One region of the Mucilaginibacter oryzagri genome, then DNA from elsewhere that is predicted to be linked to it. Evidence: riboswitches for the same ligand, from Rfam matches in the RefSeq annotation. Region 1 holds a riboswitch; the other holds the start of a gene.
The links. A riboswitch is a leader RNA that binds a small molecule or an ion and turns the genes downstream of it on or off. The one in region 1 is predicted to bind cobalamin.
Positions count from the first base shown of each region.

Region 1 (4,208 bases):
TATTCATTCTATTACAGGCTTTTTTTACGCTTAAGATTAACACCGCCACCGCACAGTTACGCACTCCACCATTTGATGATGCCATCCTGATAAATTTACAGGAACACCGCACTCCGGCCCAAACCGGTTTTTTCCTGTTTATGAGCAATCACCTGGAATATGGCAATATTGGCGTACCTGCGGGCCTGCTGGTTGGCGGTATCATCGGTAATAATAAGGAGATGCGGCAAAATGCCCTGTACGTAGCCAGCAGCACAGCCATCTCTGCCGGGTTAACCCAACTGATCAAAATGCTGGTAAAGCGCCCGCGGCCATTTATCCAGAACATCAGTATCACGCCTGTTTACCGCCCCGGAAACTACTCTTTTCCATCGGGGCATAGTTCATCATCATTTGCCACAGCAACGGCTTTATCTGCCGCTTATCCAAAATGGTATGTGATAGTTCCCGCGTATCTATGGGCGGGCTCAACCGCGTATTCAAGGATGTACCTGGGGGTACATTACCCTACAGATGTAGCAACGGGTGCGGGACTGGGAGCTGCGAGCGCGTTGCCGATGTTGTTTTTGAAGAAGTGAGTGTTTTTGGCTATTTTTTAATTTAATCACCCCCATTACAAGATATTTGTTTATTTTAGGGTAAAATATTACTAAATCTTATCATGACATTCTCTTTAGCAAAACTAAAACCTGCTTATTTATTTCTGTTTTTTCTGTCGCTGGTTATCGTAAGTTGTTCAAAAAAAGGCTCGGATCCGGCTCCGCCTGTTGATAATACTCCAAAAGTTACAGCGCTAAGCGTAACGACTGGCATATATAATACCGAAGTAATTATTACCGGTAACAACTTTAGTTCCACAGCAGCAAACAATCAAGTATTTTTTAACGGCAAAGCAGCAACTATAACTGCTGCAACGGCAACAAAGCTTACTGTAAAAGTTCCGTTAGCTGCCGGTACAGGCCCGGTAAGTGTTAAAGTTAGTGGTAGCACCGAGGTTACCGGCCCCACTTTTACTTATCAGCAATCATGGGTGGTAAGCACTTTTGCAGGCACTGGTGCAAAAAGTTATAAAGATGGCACCATAACAACAGCCGAATTTAATTTCCCAACGGGATTAGCTTTCGACGGATCCGGAAACTTATTTGTTTCTGAAGAAGGAAACGATGATATCAGAAAGATAACACCGGATGGAATTGTAAGTACTATTGCGGGAAACAGAACCGAAGGACATGATAACGGGAACGGGACTGCGGCAAGTTTCTGGAATCCAGAGGGGTTAACTGTTGATAATGCCGGTAATATCTATGTAGCCGATTATGCAAACAATATCATCAGGAAAATAGATCCATCTAAAAATGTCACTACCTTTGCCGGGCAAAGAGCCATCGGCTTTAAAAACGGGCAAGGTATCGCAGCAAGTTTTGCCGGCCCTACAGATATTAAAATAGACGCTTCGGGCTTCCTTTACGTTTCTGATTTAACCAATGAGGCGATCAGGAAAATAACTCCGGACGGTTTGGTAAGTACATACGCAGACATAAAAGCGCCTATCAACAGCAATACATTTAATTTTCCGTCAGGTATCGCGTTTGACACCCAAAATAATCTTTATGTAACAACCTTTAGTTTCAAGGTTCAAAAAATAACCCCGGGAGGTGTTATATCTACTTTGGCCGGCAGCGGTGTGAGGGGAACCACCGATGGCCCTGCTGGCAGTGCGAGCTTTTACGAAACGTTTTTGGCGGCAACAGACAAGGATGGCAATGTTTATGTAACAGATAGCAACTTGATCAGGAAAATTACCCCAGACGGGAAAGTAACTACCCTTGCCGGAATTGAAGCACAGACTGGAGCAACAGATGGCTCGTCAGCTACCGCAACGTTTAACCATCCTATTGGTATCGCGGTTGATAAAAATGGAAATATATTTGTGGCGGACACACAAAATAATATTATCCGCAAAATGATTTTTGAGTAATTTATGATTTTTTTGAAACATGTAAACCCAGCTATAACCGGGTTTACATGTTTTCGAACGTAAAGATTACATGGCTATGAAATTTCTGCATCCAAAAGCGGAGGCTTAACTTTCTATGTGTTCAAACAATGCCCCCAATCAAGGGAACGCCTATAATTCATTATTTATTCTCAATCTTAAACTTGAACATTCCTCAAAGCTCAAGCATCTTCAAATCCTCAAATTTTCAAATTCTAAAAATCTTCTCCACATTTTTTCCCATCTTCGTCCCCAATAAAGTTCTTTACTTTTTTTCTGCAGAGTGGTTCCCGGTGTTTAAAGCACAGGGATTAATAAGGAACCGTGTGTAAATCACGGGCTGTCGCGCAACTGTAAGTAACACAAAAGGTTGTTGCCTTTAACAAAGTCCATTGTTCGCCCCGCGCGAATGAGAAGGACGGCAACAATGTTACAAGCCAGGATACTTGCCCCTATGTAAAAGACAATGCTTTCGCGCAATGAAGCAGTAGTCGAAGAAAAAAGAATGACGTACATGGCCATTATATGCCCGTATGTTATGCTTTTGTCTTTTATTACCATTTACTCCGAAAGCATACCGAAAACCGTAAGGAGCATTAAGTCAACTTAATGTTTAACCAAAAACGTTTTAGCGTATGCTCAAAAACAATCTCGGGTACCCACGTGTAGGTGCCCACCGTGAACTCAAAAAGGCCAGCGAACAATACTGGGCCGGTAAAATTACCCGCAACGATTTGTTTGCCGCTGCCCGGCAAATTCGCCTGCAAAACTGGCAAACCCAGGTTGATGCCGGTATCGACCTGATCCCCTGTAACGATTTCAGCTTTTACGACCAGGTATTGGATACCTCGCTCATGCTGGGCAACATCCCCGAACGGTACACACCCGTATTAACCCAAAACAAGGCCAATACCGAAATTGACCTGTATTTTGCGATGGCCCGCGGTTATCAAAAAGATGGACTGGATGTTACAGCCATGGAAATGACCAAATGGTTTGATACCAACTACCATTACATTGTGCCAGAGTTTGTACAAAATCAGCAGTTTAAACTATTTAGCGAAAAAGTGTTTGACGAGTTTATCCTGGCCAAACAACACACCGGCAACATACCAAAACCGGTATTGGTTGGCCCGGTAACCTACCTTTTATTAGGTAAAGAAAAACAACCCGGTTTTGATAAGATAGACCTGATCAAAAAACTGGTGCCGGTTTACGTCGAAGTGTTAAAAAGATTAGCAAGTTATGGTGCTGTTTGGGTACAGCTTGATGAGCCCTTCCTGTCGCTTGACCTTACTGACAAAGAGAAAGCCGCTTATGCTTATGCCTACATGGAGATAAGCAAGCAATGCCCGGGCATTAAAGTATTGCTTACTACCTATTTTGAGAGCCTGCACGAAAACACCGAACTGGCCGTAACCTTGCCGGTAAGCGCCATTCATGTAGATTTGGTTCGCGCTCCCGATCAGTTGTACAAAGTGCTCACTGTTTTGCCCGATAGCCTGAGTTTATCGTTAGGTGTAGTTGATGGCCGTAACATCTGGAAAAACGATTACGTACGCTCGTTAACCCACATTAAAAAAGCCATTGCCGTATTGGGCACCGATAGGGTGATGATAGCGCCAAGCTGCTCGTTGCTGCATACCCCGTTCGACCTGGAGCTGGAAACCGCCATCATTCCCGAGATAAAAAACTGGATGGCCTTTGCCAAACAGAAACTGAACGAAATAAATGAATTGGCGCAAATCATCGGCGGCAACAATGAATTACTGCAAGAAAACCTGCGTGCCCTCACCAGCCGCAGCCTTTCAAAACTCATTCATAAGCAGGATATCAAACAACGCGTGGCAGCCATAACTGATGCCGATGCGCAACGTGAAAGCGGATTCATCACCCGCCAAAAAATTCAGCAGCAACGCTTTAAATTACCACTGTACCCTACAACTACCATAGGATCGTTCCCGCAAACTGATGATATCCGCTCGTTAAGGGCAAGGCTTAAAAAAGGAGAGCTAACCGAAGCTCAATATGATGCCGAGATAGAAAAAGCCACCGTTGACGCCATCCGCTGGCAGGAAAAGATAGGCCTGGACGTGTTAGTTCATGGTGAATTTGAACGTAACGACATGGTTGAATACTTTGGCGAACGTTTGGATGGTTTCCTGTTCACCAAAAATGGCTGGGTGCAAAGTTATGGCAGCCGCTGTGTTAA
Region 1 is NZ_CP117883.1:1,836,301-1,840,508, reverse strand. Features, by position in the region: gene PQ469_RS08100 (phosphatase PAP2 family protein) at 1-578, shown strand, start outside; gene PQ469_RS08095 (IPT/TIG domain-containing protein) at 662-1,978, shown strand; cobalamin riboswitch at 2,264-2,464, shown strand; gene metE (5-methyltetrahydropteroyltriglutamate--homocysteine S-methyltransferase) at 2,632-4,208, shown strand, end outside.

Region 2 (4,208 bases), 1.4 Mb from region 1:
CCTGCTCATTAGCTACCAACAGTACCCTGGCGCCTTCATCAGCCTTAAATGTTTCTATCGATTTAAAACCCGGGCTATCAAAAAACTGGGGATTTAAATAAGCCACGGCAGTGCGTAAACGTGCTTGCAGGCTTTTATAAACTTTATCGGCAGTTGCACGTGTATTTACAAAAACTACGGTTTTGGTAAATAGCTCTTCATCGTACATAAACAAATTGAGCAGGTTTAATTTAGTGCCGAAGTTGGGTACGTTATATAAAAATTGCGGATGTGTCTCTAACGGTTGTTCTGCCAATGCTTCTACCTCCACAATAGCAGGATCTTTCATAAAAGGATCCAGCATCTTTTGCAGTTTGCTGTGCATTACCTCGGTAAATACCAGTTTCTGGCTTTTGCCAATGCTATTTGCCAGCTCTACAACAGGAAGCTGCATGCCTCTTTTTATCATTTCATCGGCATCATCAACCACAAACATATCAACCTTGTTAAGGTTAAGGGCGAGCTTCAGGTAAATGGCGCGTGCCCTGTCGGGAGTAGCTACTACTATATCGGCACCGTCGGCCAAGGCGTCCATCTGGGCTTCAATACCCGGAGCAACGTACAAGCCAACAATTTTTATTGATTTGTTTTTGTTCAGGCGGTCAAATTGTTCTATCACCCCAAATACGTCCTCTTTATCGGGTACAAGGATCAATACACGCGGAACGCCTTCGGGCGCATAATTAAAGCGGTTTAATACACCAAGCACATAGGTGGTAGTTTTGCCGCTACCTTCGTAACCAATGGCGATGATATCCTGGCCACCTACAATTCTTGAAAGGGTTTTTAATTGCAGTTCTTTAGGGTTTGTAAAACCAGCTTCATTTACCGACCGAACCAGCTGTTTTTTCAGCTTCAATTTTTCAAACCACACCATCTGAGAACTTTATTAAGTATTTAAGAGGGCGAATTTACCTAAATTTCCTTGAAAAGAGTCAAGATTCAAGAATCAAGAGCCAAGACAGGGAATACTTTAGGTATTATATTGATTGCCAAACAGGGTTTTCATCCTTTTGGAGCAGGCCTGTAAACGTTGGTTTGGCGGGGATATCAAGGTAAGGATACGTTACTTTTGACAGGTATAGTCCCTGGGGATAGGCTGGGATGATGATTTTTGGCGTTTGTTTGCTGATGAGGTGACTTTCAAATTCATCAACACTTATTTCGCCACGGCCAATTTCCAGCAGGCGGCCGATAATGATCCTGATCATTTTGCTCAAAAAACGGTTAGCAGATATGTTGAACCGGAGCCTGTCGCCGTTACTGCTAACAAAAAGGCTTGCCGAGCTCACGTTGCAAATGGTATGGTCAACCCTGTCGGGCATTTTACAAAAGGCGCGGTAATCGTTATAACGCGGGAGCAGCGCTATAGCCTTTTTCATTTCATCAATGTTGAGGTTGGTTTCGGGATATAAGGCGCTAAAAGCACTTAAAAAAGGGTCTTTATAAGTATGAATAAAATAATCATATGAGCGCTGCACAGCATCAAACCGGGCGTGGGGCAGGCCCTGCATCGGGATGATATCAAATACCGCGATATCATCCGGCAGTATTTTATTGAGGCGGAAAAAGAGATCGAAATCCCATTCCTTTGCTAAATCGATATGAAAAAAAAATTGGCTGGCATGCACCTGCGCGTCGGTACGGCCACAGCCGTTAACAGTTATGGGCGTTTTTAATATTTGGCTTAAAGCTATTTCAAAAACGGATTGTACACTTGCAACGCCGGCATGTTTTTGCCAGCCGCTGTACTGTGTGCCATGATAACCAATATGAAAAAAATAGCGCATAATCTTGGATCCAAAAATCCGCAAAAATTATGGTAAAGCCATACCAAAAACAAATGGGGATGGCTAAACGGATGGCTTTAAACCAGCTCGGGCTTTTCAAACAACTTGCGTATCTGCCGTACATAACCTACCTTTACAGAGCTTTAGGTTCCTTTATAGCATATCATAAAGGATTAAAAGGGAATACGGTGTAAATCCGGAACTGTCCCGCAGCTGTAAGCTCCATAACCATAGTTCATTCTATTAAAGTCACTTGCGCTTAGCTCAGGGAAGACAGAACGAAAGGGGAGTAAGTCAGAAGACCTGCCAGAGCATTATAAATTATTCATAGCTTTCGTGGATTGAAGCCTGAATGTGAATGCTCTTCTTTGGGTGGTGTGTTTTCATTTTATCAGTCTGTGTTGTGCTATTTAAACTGCATTATTATTTAACGCTATAGCAAATACATGAAAAAAAAGTACTTTAAAATTGTTTTCGGATTATTACAGGTGGGTTTATGCAGCACTGCTGTGTTTGCGCAGGATACCACCCGGTTATTAAATAATGTGGTTGTCACCGCCACCCGCTCACCAAAAAAACTAACCGATATAGGTAGGGTAGTTACCGTAATATCGGCAGAGCAGATTAACCGTTCGCAAGGCAAAACGTTACCCCAGTTATTGAATACCGTCCCCGGGATAACTTTCTCTGGTGCCCAGAACGCGCCCGGCATTAGTACATCAGTTTTTTTACGCGGCGCCTCATCGGGTAATACTTTGATATTGATAGATGGTTTCCCCGTTAACAATGCTGGCTCAATTGATGGTAGTTATGATCTTAACGCCTTCCCGTTAAACCAGGTAGAAAGAATTGAAATATTAAAAGGAAGCGGATCGACACTTTACGGATCAGACGCTGTGGCGGGTGTGATCAACATCATCACCAAACACCCGCAGGGACAGGGCTTAAAAGGTAATGTGCAATTAACGGGCGGAAGTTATAATACCTTCCAGGAATCGGCCGGGCTAAGTGGTTTAATAAATCACACCGGTATTGCCGTTAACCTATCTAATACAGATTCAAGGGGTTTTGCGGCCGCTACCGATACTACAAATAAAGCCGGATTTAAAAAAGATGGTTTCCACCAACGTTCGGCAAGCGTAAACATCAATCAATATATCTCGGAAAAATTCAGCCTGAATGGTAACTTCCAGGGCAGCTATAACACCGGCGATTTGCCGTATGGCGCTTTTACTAACGATAACAACTACACCTACAACAATACGTTTATATTTGGTGGTTTAGGAGCTAAAGTGAAGTTACCCAAAGGAACATTGGTGTTTAATGCCAGCCAAAACACGGTTCGTAACCACTTTAAAAATCTGCCGCCCGATAATTATGAAACCAACCAGGTAACAAAAAACACCGGCCGCATAAGCAATTTGGAAGCTGTTTTGAATTATAATTTGGGCAGTTATTTTGATATTACAAGTGGTGCCGGTTATAAATACAGCAATACCAGTCAATACAGCTTGTTTGAGCAAACCGGTTACCACCCTGGTCCAAGTGTTATAAGCGATGATACCGCCCACAATAGCATTATCAGTGTTTACACGTCGTTATTTTTTAAATCAAATATCTTCCACATGGAGTTGGGCGGCAGGTACAATCACCACAGCAAATATGGTGATAACTTCACCTATACCATTAATCCTTCGCTTTATTTAGCAGATCAGTTTAAAGTGTTCGGAACTATTGCTTCGGCCTTTAAATCACCATCTTTATACCAGCTGTCTTCTCAATACGGAAATAGTAAATTAAAGCCTGAAACAACTACATCGTACGAGGCCGGATTTGATTGGGAGGTCGTAAAAAATGCATTGTCATTTAACACCGTATTTTATAAACGCAATACAAAAGATGTAATTTATTTCTTCTCTGAATCTGTGCCTCCTTATAGTTCATTCTATAAAAATGGATCTTTTCAAAAAGATAAGGGCTTTGAAACTGAACTGAAATACAATTCAAACAAGCTAACAGCATCAGCTTACTTTGCCTATGTAACCGGCAAGCAAACGGATGAAGCTGGCAAACAAACGGCTAACTTATACCGCAGGCCCAAAAATACTTTTGGTGCTAATGTTTCATACCAGGCCTGTGCAAATTTCCTGATAGGTGTGAATTATAAGTATACCGGTAACAGGGCCGATCAAAATTTCGCCACTTATCCATCTACAATAACTACTTTAAAAAGCTATAACCTGGTTGATCTTCACCTGCAACTAAAAGCCACCAAAAACCTGGATGTATTTGGGGACCTGAACAACGTACTCGATCAAAAATATACCGATTGGCTGGGTTATAACACACGGGGTATAAACTTTACGCTTGGTGCAAAAT
Region 2 is NZ_CP117883.1:3,200,022-3,204,229, reverse strand. Features, by position in the region: gene PQ469_RS13475 (DEAD/DEAH box helicase) at 1-916, opposite strand, end outside; gene PQ469_RS13470 (tRNA pseudouridine synthase A) at 1,020-1,829, opposite strand; cobalamin riboswitch at 1,957-2,154, shown strand; gene PQ469_RS13465 (TonB-dependent receptor plug domain-containing protein) at 2,276-4,208, shown strand, end outside.
Region 2: another riboswitch for cobalamin. It lies ahead of PQ469_RS13465 (TonB-dependent receptor plug domain-containing protein); the one in region 1 lies ahead of metE (5-methyltetrahydropteroyltriglutamate--homocysteine S-methyltransferase).